DNA from 2 places in the Paraflavitalea speifideaquila genome. Region 1 is predicted to be linked to the other one. Evidence: riboswitches for the same ligand, from Rfam matches in the RefSeq annotation. Region 1 holds a riboswitch; the other holds the start of a gene.
The links. Region 1 has a riboswitch for thiamine pyrophosphate ahead of RS881_RS52890 (carboxypeptidase regulatory-like domain-containing protein). Riboswitches for the same ligand answer to the same signal wherever they lie in the genome.
Positions count from the first base shown of each region.

Region 1 (8,659 bases):
GAAGTTGTATACCTCAAAGGTTTGGGGTTCGCCCCCACCTTCGGGGGTAAAGGTCATAGTTAATTTACCCTTACCTTTGATAACGGTATCTGTAGCGCGATATTGGTCGCCAAAAGCATGACGGCCTACGATAATAGGGGCTGTCCAATTCGTAACCAGGCGGGGAATATTGTTGATCACGATGGGTTCGCGGAAAACTGTACCATCCAGGATATTACGGATAGTACCATTGGGGCTCTTCCACATTTGTTTCAGGCTGAATTCTTTTACACGGGCCTCATCAGGTGTAATGGTAGCGCACTTGATACCTACACCGTACTCCTTAATGGCATTGGCCGCATCGATGGTCACCTGGTCATTGGTCTGATCACGATACTCAACACCCAGGTCATAATATTTAATATCTACCTCTATATAGGGCAGGATCAGTTTATCTTTAATGAATTTCCAGATGATACGTGTCATTTCGTCACCATCCAGTTCCACAACAGGATTTGCTACTTTAATTTTTTTGCCATGTGCTGAATAATTTTAAGCTATGTTAAGGATTGCAAACCTACAGCAAATGCAGAACTTACACAAAGCGCTTTTATGGCCTGTTCAGGGGGCAGGCAGGTACCCGTTGGCCGTTCGAGTTTGTCCATTACGTATTTACACGTATTTTTCCAGGAAAAGGATGCAAGTAGACGCTAGTGCGTGTTTAGAATATATGATTAACTTTAACTTGCGCTTATGCTGAATGTGTTACACAAATATATCGGCCGTTTTATTACCCTCTCTCCCGAAGAACTGGAAGTCCTTGCCAAAACCATGGAAGTACGTTCCTATGACAAAAGGTGCGTTTAATAGAGCCCGGTCAAACCGAGGAATACCTCCATTTTATTAATAAAGGCCTGCTGCGCAAATTTTTCTATAAAGGCACCCAGGAGGTCATCACCCAACTGGCCAGGGAAGGAGAGCTTATCTGCTCTTCCGTTTCTTTCTTTTCTGGCCAGCCATCGGCCTATGCCGTAGAAACCATCGAACCCTCCATCCTGCTCTCCCTGCCCCAAAAAGAGCTCGAAGGCCTTTACAGCCGCTATCCCAGGATGGAATCGCTGGGTCGACTGCTCATTACCGACCTGTTCCTGCAAAAAGAATACTGGGAACTGGATAGGATCCGCTACGATACCAAAGAACGCTTCGTCAGGTTTGTGTTGGAGAATACCGACCTGTTTCGCCGTGTACCACAAAAATATCTTGCCTCTTATCTTAATATTAAACCCGAAACATTTAGTAGATTAAAGCATCATTTATCTAAAAGGATAGCAGAGACATCTGCCCCTCACTAACCCCACTGCATGAGAGAGAGAAAATTGGATATTAAAAGCTATTTGGAACATGTGTTTGCTTACCTCCAGCGATTCATGGAGCTAAGCCGGCACGAATTTGACCTCCTGTCACCCTTCCTTGAATTACGGGCCTTCGATAAAAAAGCCATCCTGCTTCCCCAAGGGCAGGTCGACGACTACCTCAATATTGTAATGAAAGGCATGGTCCGTAAATACATCATCACCAAACGGGGCGAAGCTACCTTGCAACTGGCCACAGAAGGCCATATTGTACAGTCCGAAATATCCTTCCATACCCGCAAGCCCTCCGACCTGATCCTGGAAACCCTGGAGTCGACCGTCCTGATCTCTATTAGCTATAATAATTTGCAGCTGGCCCTCAAAAAACGATCGCTGTAGAGCGTTTGGGGCGCGCCATGGTAACACAGATGTTTGTAAAAAGGATGTCCGTTATTATGAGCAGTTACAGATGACCACCCGCGAACGTTTTCTGGCTTATGTAACCAATCACCCCCATATGCTACAACGGGTACCACAGAAAATACTGGCCTCCTATCTCAACATCAAACCGGAAACTTTCAGCCGGCTAAAACATCTATTGCAAAAGAAATAAAGTCGGAAAGACGAAAGAGTCGGAAAAGTCCGGAAGACCGGAAGTTGGAAAAGTCGGGAAGAAAAATCAATTGTATTACTTACAGACTTTCGGACTTTACTGACTTCCGGACTACTCAGTATTGCTTCCCGACTTCCAGACTTTACTGACTTCCGGACTACTCAGTATTGCTTCCCGATTTCCAGACTTTACTGACTTCCGGACTACTCAGTATTGCATCCCGACTTCCAGACTTTACTGACTTCCGGACTATTTAGTTTTGCTTCCGGACTTTACTGACTTTCGGACTAAAATGACTTACGGTCTACAAGCCGGTTACTTTTACATCAGGCGGTACTACCCAATCTTTCTCCAACCGGTCGATGGCCACCGTATCGGGCATTTGCTGGTGTACATAATAGCGGTACTGTGAGCGGTACCAGGTACCGGGATTGATGGTAAAAGCGCCATCTACCACCGGCGAATACACCCAGTAAGGCATCGTAGGATGTACCCGTATGGGCTGCGGATACCGGAAATTAACGGGATGATCAAAAACAGTGGCGCCCGCTGCCTGCCCATTGATGAGGCCGGCAGCATCTACCCAGCGGGCATGCGTATGGTTGGCAGCCGAATCACGAATGCCTTCACTGGTAAGCACATTCCATTGTCCCTGGTAATTCTTTTTATCGTGGTCATTCCAATGCTTACTGCCCCGGAAACCCAATCCTCCATAATGGTACTTTTCCAGGAATAACGTATCCGTAGTCACATTACGCTCTTCAGATACCAGGTCGAATAAATAATAATCACTAAAAGGATACACCCTGATCACCCACATTTCCCGCAACACCTCGCCATGCAATAAACTCCGGTGACGCAACTTCACCCGCAATTCCGAAACAACCGGTCCTTCCTTGATCTTACTTACCTCTATATGTTCTACCGTCCCTTTTTTGGATTGCTGGTTCCAAAAGTCTACAAATTCTTTGCGGAAAGTAGTCCTGGTCCAGGCATTGAATATCGCATGTTGGTGCGTATGACCATCAGGAAAATCATCCGTTAATATTTGTCCACCCGGACTATACAAGGGATGAATAAAACCACTGCGGCGGTAATAAGCACTATCGCCGGCAGGCAATGCCTCCTGGGTATGATAAAAGAAGATCGGTTTGTTTTTAACACTTACCTGCAACCCGGCTTTTGTTTGAGTAATGGTCACTGCATTTTTAGGCGCTTTATTCCGGGCCAGTTTGGTTACCGTATAGTTGCTCCAGGAACCAGGCCCCAGGCTGTCCGGCAATATAAATACCATCGTTACGCTATCTATGAGTTGCCCGATGGCCTGTTTACCTGTCTTGGTATTTTTGAGGGTATATAAATTGCCGGCTGGTAATGCCTTGGGCAGGTTTACATATACCGGGGTTTGATACCGGGTATGTTTTCCGGCCTTCACTTCAAGGGTGAACGTTGACGGTTGGGCTAATAGTGATTGGCAAATTAGTAAGCTTACTATGCATAGTACCTGTATTCCTTTCATGCGCAGGGGGATATAACATAAATGTACTGAAAACCTACATGAGAAATGCCCCAGTATAACCATTTGAAAGGTTAAACTGTGGCATTTAACGGTTGGATTTTCTATAGGTGTTTTACAACTTAATATTCAATGCTACCATGAAATTGGTGCCGGCCATGGGGAAATAAAAGTTCTCCGTGATCAATGAGCCAGCCTGATAACTATACGTATACCCGTTGGAATTGTATTTCCGGTTCAGCATATTGTTCACTTGCCCAATCAGCGATATTTCTTTGGTAAAAACCTTCCTTAAACTATATATCACCCGCGCATCCTGTACAAAATAAGCTGCCAGGCTACGTTGTTTGTTGGAAGTATTGTCCAGGTACTGGCGGCCTACATATTTCTCCAGGAAAGTAACCTCCAGGTCCTTCACAGGAATGAAAGTCACATTACCGCCAGCTACCACATTGGGCGAAAAAGCAATATTGGTATTGCCATGGGGTACCGCTTTCTGACCGCCATTATCATAATCATCATAATACTCCGTAAAATCCTTAATACGGTTGCCACTGATGGTAAGATTACCCCCAGTTGCAACCACTGCGCCACGCGCACACCAGCTTGTAGCTCTATACCCAACCGGTAGCTCTTGTCCACATTGGTACGCGTATAGCCGCCCACATCATTGATCTTACCTGTTTGCACCAACTGGTTTTTATAGAGCATATAATAAATATTAGCGCCCAGGTTGTACCAATCACTCTTTTTAGAGAAGCCCAATTCAAAATCATGCAATCGTTCCGGCTTAGGTTGCTGCGTCAGCCCCGCCTCAAAATCATCGCGGTTAGGCTCTTTATTACCCTGTGCGTAGGACAAGTAAGCCAGGAAACCGCCATTGCCATAGGTAATCCCTGCTTTCGGATTGAAGAAGTCAAAAGTGTTGCGCACTTTCAGCGTGGGGTTCTTGCGGAAACCGCCAATATCATACAGTACACGCCGGTACTGCATATCTGCAAAGACTTCCCAATTGGGCGAGAACTTATGCTGGTATTTGGCATAAGCATTCACATCCGTTTTAAAAGCTTCCAGGTTGTACCACCGGTAATCGTTCGGAACACCACCCAGCTGCGTCCACATCACCTCTCCGTGATGATGGTTGTCAAACCTATTCCAGCCACCACCAACAGTAAACTGATCGGCTGTGTTTTTATACTGAACCGAAAATATCTGTCCATAATAATCATTCTCCAGCCATAGCTGCCGGATCAGGTCGGTCTTTGTATACGTATTGCCACCCACTTTATAATCGGGCAAGCCATAGGTCTTATACTTTTCCTGGGCCTTGAATTCCTCATAATAACCCTTCCCCTTGGTAAGGAAGAAGGCCGTATTCACCGTGAGTTTGGACGAGAATTCGTGATTGAAGAATAACTGGTAATGATCTTGTTGAAAATTGTCGGTCTGGTTAGCGTAGGTAAAATAATTGTACTTACGCGGATCGGAATTAAACAGGTTCACAGAATCCTGCTGTGTAAAGTACAATTGACCTACATTATTGTAATAATGCTTTAACAGGGAATCTTTATTGTAATTCACTTTGTATTCCGGCGCTCCATTCCAGGACTGGAATGTTTTTCCTTGCCAGAAATAATATTAAATCGAATGGATGATTTGGCTGCCAGGTAAGCGCCACTAAGATAAAAGGAACGCAGGTCACTGGCGCCGCGGTCTACAAACCCATCACTCCTGATCTTCGACAACCGGGCATCAATGGTAAAATGGTCACTGATCAGTCCACTACCCGCTTTGAGCGTATGCTTCCAGGTATTGAACGAACCATAACTGTTGTTGATCTCACCATAAGGAGTAGTATTCACTTCGTTGGTGCTAAGGTTGATCGTAGCACCAAAGGCGCCGGCGCCATTGGAAGAAGTACCTACCCCGCGCTGTATCTGTATATTGTTTACAGAAGAGGTGAAGTCGGGAAGGTCTACAAAATAACTGCCTTGCGATTCCGCATCATTATACGGGATGCCATTCAAAGTAACGTTGATACGCGTACCATCGGTACCTCGAATACGGATGCCGGTATATCCTACCCCATTGCCTGCATCGGAACTAACCACAGCCGAAGGTGTCTGATTAAGGATAAACGGGAGGTCTTGCCCTGTATTGATCTTTTCGATCTCTTTTTTGGACAGGTCGGTCTTGGCAAAAGGGGCTTTTTCACCGGCACGGATGGCCCGTACTTCTACCGGTTGCATAAACAGGTTCAGCCGGTTCAGCTTGATAGGTTGAATAATACTGCCCGGCGAAACCGTGGTTTCCGTGGTTTGGTACCCAATACTGGTCACCCGCAAGCGGTACTGTCCTTGTTTGATCTTCTTAAATACAAATTGCCCCGATTCATTGGTGGTAATGGTGGCAATATTCGATAATTCTACCGTGGCCAATGCTACGGGGCCTCCGGTGGATGCGTCGGTTACGTAGCCCGCAATCTGCTGAGCTGATAACCCATGGGAAATCAATAAGTAGCAAATCCCCAAAAGCATTTTTTTCATCTTCGTAAAGATTTTGAGTGAAAAAATGATTTAAGAGAAAATGCTGCGAAAGCGAAGTGTAGACAATAGAAGAGGACCTACCTTCCCTGCGCAGGCATTACCCTGGTCAGGTTCTACGGGTATAATCTCAGCCTTTTCCGCCCTGGTGAAAGGGTAATCGGAAAAAGCACCCCGGGAATCTGAAAAACCTCTTTGGCCAAAGAGGACGCAAAGATACAGGCAAAAAAACTTTTTAGAAGAATTGTAACATTCTCTCCTTGTAAACCGTCACAGTTTTGTGTAGCGCGTTGCGATTTCAAGCTGCTGCTGCAGATGCAACATTCAAAAATTGACTCAGTCTATTTCTAAAATGCTAATTATGAAAAAGATCGGAATACTCGGGATAAGCCTCCTTTTTCCCTGGCCCTCCTGGCCCAAAAGCAAGTGAATGATCCCCTGGCCCAGGTAAGAAACGTTTCAGGCTTTCATGCTATCAGAGTATCTACTGGTATCAAACTATATTTAAGCCAGGGTAAAGAAGCCGTAGCCGTCAGCGCCAACAAAGAAGAATTTCGCGATAAGATCATTACCAGGGTAGAAAATGGGGTATTGAAGATCTATTTTGAGGAAGAGACACTGAAGTTCTGGAAAAACCGTAACAACCGTAACAAAGAGGCCGTTGCCTACGTTTCCATCGAAAACATTGATGATCTGCATGTAAATGCGGGAGCCAGTGTAAGCGTAGAAGGTGAACTGAAAGGCAATAAACTGAACCTGGATGTTTCCAGTGGCGCCGTATTCAAAGGAGCAGTCAATTTCAGTACCCTCACGGTAGATCAAAGCAGCGGATCAGTGGTAAATATTTCCGGCACCGCCAGCACTTTAAAGGTAGATGGCTCCAGCGGCAGTATCTTTCATGGTTATGAGCTGGCGGTTAGCACCTGCGATGCAGATGTAAGCAGTGGTGCAGGTATACAGATCACCATGAACAAGGAAATGTCGGCCGAAGCTTCCAGCGGCGGTAATGTTTCTTATAAAGGCAATGGCGTTATCCGCAATGTAAAAACCAGCAGCGGTGGTAGCGTATCGAAAAAGGGCTAACTTGTAGCCCTCTATAAATACCAACAAAGCACAACATGAAAAAGATAGGTTTGTTTTTACTGATGATCCTGCCGGTTGCCATAATGGCGCAAAAGCAAGTGATCAATGATGAGAATGCACAACCCCGGAGTATAGGCAGCTTTCATGCTATCAAAGTCACCAATGCTATCGACCTCTACCTGTCCCAATCCGATGAAGAAGCGCTGGCTGTAAGTGCCGCCAGACCCGAATTCAGGGACCGCATTAAAACCGTGGTGGAAGATGGTGTATTAAGGATCTACTATGACGAGGATATGAGGTGGTGGAAAGGCAATAAGAAATTGAAAGTATATGTGTCATTCAAAACACTCGACAAACTGACTGCCTCCGGCGCCAGTGATGTGGTTGTAACCGGCACCATTAAGGCCAATGAACTGGTTATTTCAATGGGAGGTGCCAGTGATTTCAAAGGAGCCGTGGAAGCCAATGTACTGGATATTCGCCTTAGTGGCGCCTCTGATGCCGTAGTGCAGGGTAAGGTTACCACCTTGAAGATTGATGCCAATGGCGCCAGTGACTTTAAAGGCTTTGACCTGCTGACCGATAATTGCGATGCCGAAGCCAGTGGCGCTTCCGATATCAAGGTTACCGTCAACAAAGAATTAAACGCCCGCGCTTCCGGCGCCAGCGGTGTATACTATAAAGGCGATGGCGTAATCCGTGATCTAAGAACCAGTGGCGCCAGTAGTGTGTCCAGACGAGGCTAAGTTTTTCTTTTCAATTTTCACATATATTAGGGTACATAAGCGTTGGGTTTTCACCTAACGCTTTTTATGGCAACTTAAAGTGACTATATAAAACTTTAGCAAAGGCAGAATACTCTTCATCTGTTTGAATATATTTTCGCATTTCAGCGAGCGCATCCACGTCACCTTTCGAGGCATTAATTGCAACTATTGCCATTCTTCTTACTATTTTACTCCTATGAAGCACCAATTCGGGTCGATTTAGGCCTAATAAATTTTCTGTAGTTTCCCCTCTAGCGCCTTTACCAATGTGTACCTCCGAGTAGCTAAAAATTAAGATATTATAAAAGTTTACTTTTTGGGCTTATCAAAAATGTAAACGTATGGAACAAAAGCAATCAAGTGGCTTATCGAAGGAGCAAAAAATGTTCGCGTTGATAGCTGAACATGAAGCCAGTTCGATGACAGTAAAAGATTTTTGTGAGTTGTATGATCTTTCACCTGGTACATATCACTACTGGCAGAAGAAATATCACGCCCGGTTGGAAGATAAGCCGATGGAGAATCAAAGTAGTTTCACTTTGCTAACAGTGACAGGGCAGCAAGAGGTTTCCATTTCCCAGGATCTCTTTGCGGAATACCGGGGCATCCGTTTTTACCGGGAGCCATCTGTGAGTTTTTTAAAAGCTTTAATCAGTTAACTTATGTTACAGATCAACAACGGCACCCATTACTGGTTGTATCATAAGTGGGCGGATGTAAGGAAGAGTTTTGACGGTTTGAGCGGGCTTGTTACCAACGAACTGGGAATGGAAATTCAGACGGGTGATGTATTTATCTTTTGAACA
Region 1 is NZ_CP135920.1:7,713,104-7,721,762, forward strand. Features, by position in the region: partial or broken gene RS881_RS52855 (isocitrate dehydrogenase (NADP(+))) at 1-465, opposite strand, end outside; gene RS881_RS52860 (Crp/Fnr family transcriptional regulator) at 837-1,331, shown strand; gene RS881_RS52865 (Crp/Fnr family transcriptional regulator) at 1,341-1,730, shown strand; gene RS881_RS52870 (hypothetical protein) at 1,801-1,944, shown strand; gene RS881_RS52875 (DUF6807 domain-containing protein) at 2,249-3,379, opposite strand; gene RS881_RS52880 (hypothetical protein) at 3,576-3,911, opposite strand; gene RS881_RS52885 (TonB-dependent receptor) at 3,905-5,041, opposite strand; gene RS881_RS52890 (carboxypeptidase regulatory-like domain-containing protein) at 5,038-5,991, opposite strand; TPP riboswitch at 6,072-6,190, opposite strand; gene RS881_RS52895 (head GIN domain-containing protein) at 6,430-7,086, shown strand; gene RS881_RS52900 (head GIN domain-containing protein) at 7,122-7,832, shown strand; gene tnpA (IS66 family insertion sequence element accessory protein TnpA) at 8,195-8,512, shown strand; partial or broken gene tnpB (IS66 family insertion sequence element accessory protein TnpB) at 8,516-8,659, shown strand, end outside.

Region 2 (8,659 bases), 600 kb from region 1:
TACCCGTTCCCTGGTGCTGAAGCGTTATTTCATGCTCACCTTTACGTACAATCTTAACCGCGCAGGCGCTCCCAATCAGCAAGGACGTGGTGAAGGTGGCCCGGGTGGTGCGCCCCGTCAATTCCGTATGCGCAATTAAACTAGTTCAATCCCCCCGCCCTTCATAAAGCATAACTGGCCTCCGCAAGGAGGCCAGTTATTTAGGAAGTAGGCAGCAAGGCATTAAGGCAACGAGCGGCCAGGTTAAGCCTGGCATCACCTAAAAATAGCCCCCGTTGTACACAGGGGCCCAGCACTTACAGATTGTGGTTTCAGAGGTAAGTGCTGAAAGCGTTCATGCTACGGGATGGGCTGTCTTTTTTGGGGCAGGAGGCATCCTAAAGTTAGTTAATTCAATTAGCGTTGGTGTAAACGGTATTTGGTAAGTGGGGTGCTGATGGGCGATTTTCCGATCATCAGGACGGTCAATAGGCTTTTGAAGACCCGGAAAAGGTTGGAAGAGGGGCGATAGATGTCTTTACAGATCTTGGCCCGGTGTGTGTCATAATACATCGTATTTTTGCATGGAATAGTGGATTTAGGGACAAAAGTTTAGGTTTAACCTACACTCAACGCGCCGTTTGTTATTTTATTGTGTAGAGGCCTAAAAAGTAGATTTCCTATTTCAGGGACGGTTGGGAATGCCTATTTTTCGACCATAAATCCGCTCTATGAAAAAAATATTCCTGCTCTTGTGGTTTGCTGCCTGCAGCGCCTCGCTCCAGGCGCAGGGGGTATTCAGTACCAAAACAACTGCAGCACTGCAAAAGGTGATTGAGGATTATCCCAACCATTTCAAAAATATCAAGGGTGACCGCCTTTCGGAACATACCCGGGCGGTAGATTATAAGTCGAGGGTGGAAATTGCCGGGGCGGTGAATTGCATCGTTACCCAATATACAGCCACGCCCAGGGATCAGTATAGCTGGAGTTGCGAATTAGCACGGTCGGCCGAATTTGAACAGGCCAAAGCCAGCTTCCGGGAACTCTACAACCAGATCAGCAATACGATCATTAAAATAGAAGGAGAAAAACCCTTTATCCTCAACGGTAAATATGAAGCGCCTGTCGGTGAAAAAAGCCGACTGTTGTGCGCTTTGAATTATTATCGGCCCCCGAAACGGTACAGCAACTGAAGGTAGAACTGGCGCTCCAGTATACCACAGAATGGAAGATCATCCTCACGGTATATGACCAGGAACGGCAATATGATGTAGCTGTAAACTAGTCTGTAGACCGGAAGTCGGAAAGTCCGAAAGATAGGAGTTTTGCTTACGGACTTTCGGACTCGCAGACTTCCCAACTTGATTTCCATTTATTAACCTTCATTAACATTAAAGCAAGGCTGGTTAACCTGCTTTGATAGCAGGTACTAATATTTTCGTAGTCAAATAAACTCCGAAAATAGAACCGGCATGAAAAAGATCTACCTGCTTATTGTCATCAGCCTTTGTACCCTGGCCATGCAGGGACAAAAGAATGGCTCACTCAAGGGGTTGTTGTATGATAGCATCGCCAAACAACCGGTAGCTTCCGCTACCATTACGGTATTACAGAAAAAGGATTCCTCATTGGTAACGTTTACGATGACGGATAGCAAGGGGCGTTTTGAAATAGCGGGGTTGGGCAATGGCGAATACCGGCTATTGATCACGCATGTAAATTACCATGGTAGCAGTAAATCCTTTGCCATAGACGATGCCAATAAAAACAAAGATTTAGGTACTGTGATCATGCGGGATGCGGCGCAGATGCTCAATGAAGTAGTAGTGACAGCCGAGGCGCCACCGGTAACGCTGATCGGCGATACGGTACAATACAATGCCGGCTCCTTTAAAACGCCGCCGAATGCCAATGTAGAACAGTTGTTGAAGAAAATGCCCGGTATTGAGGTCGCCAAAGATGGTACGGTGAAAGCCCAGGGTCAGGAGGTAAAGCGGGTACTGGTAGATGGCAAGGAGTTTTTGGCACCGATCCTAAACTCGCTACCAAAAACCTGCCCTCGGATGCGGTGGACAAAGTACAGGTATATGATAAAACCAGTGATGCTGCCCAACTTACAGGTTTTGATGACGGCAACAGTGAAAAGACGATCAACCTCAAACTGAAAAAGACAAAAAGAAAGGATTGTTTGGCAAAGCCTCTGTGGGTGGCGGTACAGCAGACCGGTATGAAGGAAAGTTCAACCTGAACTCATTTAAAGGCGCCCGGCAGTTATCTGTAATTGGCATGGGTAATAATACCAATGCGGAAGGGTTTTCCTTTATGGATATGCTTAGTTTTTCGGGTGGCGGTAATGCCGTGCGGCAAAGTGGGGGCGGTCACCATTTCAAGTAATGACGCTTCCTTAGGTGGATTTGCCGGCGGTAATAACAATAACAGCATCCGCACTATTTGGGGGAGGTATTAACTTCAACGATATCATTGGCACCAAAACCGACTTTACCAGCAATTATTTTTATAACCGGTACAATCCCAAGATCGAAAAACAATCTCAACAGGATTATTTCCTGCCGGATGGGTCAACGATCAAGCGGCAGTCAAACAGCCTGAGTGATAATATCAATAACAGCCATAAACTGAACCTAAGTGCCGATATAAAACTGGATAGCTTCCACTCCATAAAAATATCCCCTTCGCTGGGATACCAGCAAACTGAAAATAGCAGTGTTAGTGACTACAGCACGCATAATCAAAATGGTATCCTGGCCAACCAGGGTTTCAGCAATAGCCAAACTTCGAGCGATGGATATAATTTCAGGAATGACATCTTATTCCGCAAAAGGTTCCGTACCCGGGGCCGTACATTCTCGTTAAGTCTGCAAACCAACCTCAATGCCAGCGACGGGGACGGTACACAGTTATCGGTCAACAAGTTCTATAATCCCAATGGCAGCTTGTTTAGAACGGACTCCATCGATCAGCGCAACAGTTCAAGTAACGACCTGCGTAGCTATAATGTGCGGGCTGTGTATACTGAGCCCATTACTAAAAATTCGTTGTTGGAGCTTAGTGTAGGCAATAGCCTTAGCAAAAGCAGTTCCGAAAAACAACCTGGGATTATAATAAAGCGAGTGGCAAACATGATGCTATTAATAAAGATCTTTCCAATCATTATGAGAATACCTATGGTTATACCAATGCGGGAGTTCGGTGGCGCAGTCAGTTTAAGAAATGGAATTTTGCGGTTGGGGCCAACTGGCAAAAGGCCGAGCTGGAAGGAAGTATCATTGCAGGTACCAAAGACAGCCTGATTAATCAAACCTTTACAATATACTGCCCAGTGCCCGCTTCCAGTATAACTTCACCAAGTTCAAGAACCTGCAGATAAATTACGCTGCCAGCACCAACCAGCCCAGTATGTCGCAATTGTCGCCGGTGCCCGATATCAGCAATCCGCTCAATATCAAGGATGGTAATCCGGACCTGAAACAGGAGTATTCACATTCGGCGACGCTCAATTTCATGTCGGTCAATCCATTCAGGAATAAAAACTTATTTGCCTTCTTTACTGTACGGCAAACCAATAATAAGATCGTGAATTACGACACCATCGATGCGTTGGGTATCAAACGCACACGCCCGGTGAATGTAGATGGGGTTTACAGTGTGAATGGTTCGGTGAGCCTGGGGTTGCCTGTACGGTTCTTGAAAGGCACAGTAAATATTTCCTCGAATGTTGGGTACGATAAAGGGAAGCAGTTTATTAATGGATCGGGTAATACCATTAAAACATTAACCCTTGGCCCTTCCGTACTGCTCGATATGAGCCCTACCGATAAGTTTGATCTTTCGCTCAATGCGGGTGTCAGCTATAACAAGAGTGCCTATTCCCTGCAAAGCAACTTGAATACCACTTACTTTTCACAGAATTATGGAGCCGATGTGAACTGGCAATTGCCCAAGAGCTTCTACTTCAATACGGAGTTTACGTACACGATCAATAACCGGCTGGCGGAAGGTTTTAACCTGCGGGTGCCATTGTGGAATGCTTCGATCAGTAAACAATTCCTGCGTTATAACCGGGGTGAACTCAAGTTGACAGCCTTTGACCTGCTCAATGAGAATGTGAATATCAGCCGTACCAGTAACCAGAACTATATTGATGACAGCCGGGTCAAAACTTTGCAACGTTATTTCCTGCTCAGCTTCACGTATAGCCTCAGTAAAATGGGCCTTGGGCCAGCCACGCCAGCTGGCGGAATGCGGATCATAGGAAGATAGTATATATCCACGAAAGTAGTAGTGTAACAGTCGTGCCGGGCAACCTATTGGGGCCTGGCACTTGCTGTATGGAAGGAGCAGTATTTTGTTATGTAGCGAAACAATAATACTTTTGGCATACATCAATGCATCGGGGTGCCTTTAATAAAAGGCTGAGATGATACCCGGGAACCTGATCTGGTTAATGCCAGCGGAGGAAATGCAAATGGGCCCAACGAATATTTTATTAAAATATAGTAAGCCACATTTCCTGCGCATGGAAATGTGGCCTTTTGTTTTTTACTAAAATAGGATACCATGGAAATTCAGCAATTAACGAACAACCTGCGCAACTGGCAGGGCCGGAAAGAATGGTTTTTCAACCGGGAGCATACAGATACTTATGAGCAATGGTATGAGGGGCGTTATAAAAGGGCCGAGGTATGGCAAAAGAAAGTCATCGGCGGACTGATTAAAAAAGACAGCCGGGTGGCTACACTGCTGGAGTTTGGATGCGGCACTACCCGCTTTACACGTTGGTGGCATACGATTGGCATTGAGGCCACGGGTGGTGATATTTCGCCCTTCATGCTTGGCCAGGGCGTACACTTGTTTGATGGCAACCTGGTACTTGCCGACTCGCACCATATGCCTTTCAAGGATCATAGTTTTGACGCGCTTGCCTTTATCACCACTTTTGAATACTACCGCAATCCGATACAGGTCATTCAGGAGGCCGCCCGCGTAGGGCGGTATGGGATCGTATTTGGTATGATGAACCGCAACTCGCCCAAGGTAGTGCGCAGGCGGGTACAGGAATTATTTGGCAAAAACCCTTTCTACTTAACGGCCACTTTTTATACACCAGCCCAACTGATGCGCCTCATGCACGAAGCATTGAAAGGCCGGGATTACAGCATTGAGTGGACCTGTACGGGCCTTCCCCAATGGTTTCCGGTACAGAAATGGGGCGTGCCCTATGGCGACTTCTTTGGTCTGCATGTAAAATTCAATGACCTGTAATGAATAGTCTTACAGATAGTGGCAAAATACAAGATGCCTTTTTAATCAAACCATTTATCCGTATTGTGGTGCGCAAAGAAGAGAGGTAAGAACGGGACCGCAATACGGGGTTGATGTGAGCATCATCAATATGCCCAATGGCATGGACATGGCATTGACCAGCGACCCACTCTCCTTAATACCTACCTTGGGTTTGCAGGAATCGGCCTGGCTATCGGTTCATCTGATGGCCAATGATATGGCTACTACGGGCATTGCGCCGATGTATGCGCAACTGGTATTTAACCTGCCGGGACAAACCACGGGGGCGCAATTTGAAGTATACTGGCAATACATTCACCGTTTTTGTAAAGACATAGGTGTTGCCATTACGGGTGGGCATACGGGTGTAGCAGAAGGCCAGAAATCCACCCTGGCCGGAGGCGGTACTATGATAGCAATTGCCCCTTCCAATACATTTTTGGTAAGCAAGTATGCACAACCGGGTGATGTGATCATCGTTACACAAGAAGCTGCTATGCTGGCCAGTGCTATCCTGGCGCTTAGCTTTCCACAAACGGTTAAGAATAACTGTGGAGTAGAATGTTATCATGCTGCTGGTGAAATGTTTTACAAAACCAGTTGTTTGCCTGCAGGGCTAACAGCGGCAATGGGCAATCCCGGTAAACAGGTGACAGCGATGCACGATGTTACAGAAGGTGGCGTATTGGGGGCCATCTATGAACTGGCTACGGCCGCGGGCTGCGGAGTTTGGATAGCAGCGGACCAACTACCCGGTGGAGAAGCACAGGAAGCCATATGCCAATTGTTTGGTATTGATCCTTTCTTTTCGGTGGGCGCCGGGTCGATGATCATTGCAGCAAGTCCGGATCAACAACAGGAAGTAATGCAGCGTTTGGAGGCCGGAGGAATAAAGGCTGTGGTAGTAGGTTACCTCACAGCCCAAGAAAAAGGGATGTTTATATATGGGGATGATGAACCTATGGCATTGAACCATCCTGCTACCGATCCTTATTGGGCCGCCTTTTATAATGCTTTAAAACGAGGATGGAAATAAGTGATGAAACCTATGAAAACAATTAGCGGAGGGCTATACCTGATTATTGATCCGGCCAGGGGATTAGATAGGGTATTGCCAGTTGTTCAGCAAGCAATTGCCGGAGGGGTGGATATTATCCAGGTATGGAACCATTGGTATACCCGCCAGCGCAAAATAAAATTCATCAACCATATTTGTGAAGCAGCCTATGCCTATGGAGTGCCGGTACTTGTTCATGAAGACTGGAAACTATTGCAACATTCACAGGCGGATGGTATTCATTTTGATGAAGCGCCTACGAATATAGAGCAATGGAGGCAAGAGCTGGGGCGCCCCTTTCTGTGTGGTATAACCTGTGGCAATGACCTGCAAAAAGTACAATGGGCTATTGACAAGGGGTTGGATTACCTGTCCTTCTGTTCTATGTTTCCTTCTACTACAGCCAATAGTTGTGAGTTGGTGAAACCGGAATCGGTACAGACGGCTCGCAGGATGACACGTATGCCTATTTTTCTGGCAGGTGGCATAACATCCGAGTCCATTGTGGGCTTGTCCCCTACGGGCATGGATGGGATAGCGGTAGTGTCCGGCATTACCGATTCAACTGATCCCTTACTACAAACCTTGAACTATAAACAGGCTATTTATCAAGCAATACAAAAACAATATGACACCCAATCTACTGAATAAGCTCGCGTGCCCGATGGATAAGCAAGACCTTCAGGTAACTATTTACCTGAAAGATACGGCAGGTAATATCATTGAAGGAATGCTGCAATGCCAACATTGTAACCGCCAGTATCCTATTATTTATGGGTTGCCCATCCTTGCTCCTGATGAATATCGTGAGCCAACCCTGGAGCATGCGGCAACGAAACATTGGCCCAAAGAGTTACCGGCTGCTTCCTGATGGTAGTGCTGCTAGAAAGAAGGTAGAGGGCCAGAACAAAAGTTCGGCCCTGTTATTGATGCAAACGCACATGCAGCAATCTTGTTTTATTGTTGCCAGAGAAAACGCATTATTCCTACTTAGTTGGAAATTCGGATGGTTCTGCCAGGACCATTGCGTTGCATGTCTTTCATCAACTTGGTCCTTTCATCTGCAAATTCTTTAGGAGTTATTTTCTTTCCGTCTTTAGGTTCTTTAAGGATAGCCAGGTCTACTTTGGGCGAAACTTCTATGGCCTTATAAACAGTTCGACCATTATTGATATCTATGGCCAGGATCAAACCAGGTAATTGCCCCTGAAATTCAGGGCTGACGGCTACGGGTATAGCAAGGGTGAACCAGGCGGTAATATTGGAGGTGTCGGGCACTTCTTCGCGTTTCACTTCTCCATTTACCATACTGGTTTGTGCTCTTACGCCTATACGCTGAGCAATTGCTTGCTGACAGGTATACCCTAAAATGGTACGGGTTTCACCGGTTAGTTTCCAGTTGAGCTTGCGGATGCTATCGGCGATGAGGAATTTTTGGCACCCAGTTCTCTTTGCTCTATATAAGTACTATTGTTGTGGTTGGTAAAGGTTATATCGTCACCTCCCGCCATCACCATGCGGAACTGCCTGCCGCCGCCGCCCTCACCTACGGCGCTTTGAAAGGCTTGCTCATCAGTTTCTTCAGGAGGTAATTGCCGGCGGAGTGATTGGTTATTAGCAAATAATACTTCTATCTTATCGGTCCTGGTTTTAGGTATCTGTTGGGCCATCGCTTCATCCATCCCGGAAAACCTTATTTGCATCTCGATAGTACGTTCATAAGTAACTTTTCCCTGGGTTTGCTGGGCGCTGGCAGTTTGTAGGCAAATCAAAGCCAGACAGCCTATCCATATTTTTTTCATAACTTGTTTGATTTTGTACCAAAGCTACCGAGGTGTAGCTGCAGGGCAGGTTAATGCACCTTGGTTTAATGTTAATTAAGGTTAAAACGGCTTATTCTTCATAAGGCAATCACCTACTTTTGTATTCCATGCCGGTACGTCAATCAAAAATATCAGTTTCATCTATCTCGGTAATATTAATGCTACTGGCCATCCTGGCCATTGTGTTATTCCAGGGATATTGGTTGCGTAAAAATTACCGGGATGAGGTGCAGAACCTGCATATCCGTACCAATGTATTGTTCCGGGAAACAGTGCAGCGTTGTCAGATCGAAAAGTTGAAGCTGGATACCAATGTAAAGATTCGTATCGCTCCCCACGACAGAGGGGTTAATGCCGCATTTGAAACCATTACTTTTCCGGATACGCCGATTCGCAAACAACGGATTGGTTCAGTGATCCTTTCCATGAATAATACCTTCCGGCGTACCCGTATGGATACCCTGCATGGCAGGATGGACTCTATGGAGGTGAT
Region 2 is NZ_CP135920.1:8,310,115-8,318,773, reverse strand. Features, by position in the region: gene RS881_RS57190 (outer membrane beta-barrel protein) at 1-139, shown strand, start outside; gene RS881_RS57185 (hypothetical protein) at 397-552, opposite strand; gene RS881_RS57180 (hypothetical protein) at 711-1,175, shown strand; gene RS881_RS57175 (hypothetical protein) at 1,130-1,267, shown strand; gene RS881_RS57170 (carboxypeptidase regulatory-like domain-containing protein) at 1,455-2,147, shown strand; gene RS881_RS57165 (hypothetical protein) at 2,167-2,376, shown strand; gene RS881_RS57160 (hypothetical protein) at 2,397-3,293, shown strand; gene RS881_RS57155 (outer membrane beta-barrel protein) at 3,313-4,263, shown strand; TPP riboswitch at 4,385-4,479, shown strand; gene RS881_RS57150 (class I SAM-dependent methyltransferase) at 4,561-5,265, shown strand; gene RS881_RS57145 (AIR synthase-related protein) at 5,381-6,322, shown strand; gene RS881_RS57140 (thiamine phosphate synthase) at 6,335-6,994, shown strand; gene RS881_RS57135 (Trm112 family protein) at 6,972-7,214, shown strand; gene RS881_RS57130 (GLPGLI family protein) at 7,334-7,756, opposite strand; gene RS881_RS57125 (hypothetical protein) at 7,732-8,145, opposite strand; gene RS881_RS57120 (hypothetical protein) at 8,325-8,659, shown strand, end outside.
Region 2: another riboswitch for thiamine pyrophosphate. It lies ahead of RS881_RS57150 (class I SAM-dependent methyltransferase); the one in region 1 lies ahead of RS881_RS52890 (carboxypeptidase regulatory-like domain-containing protein).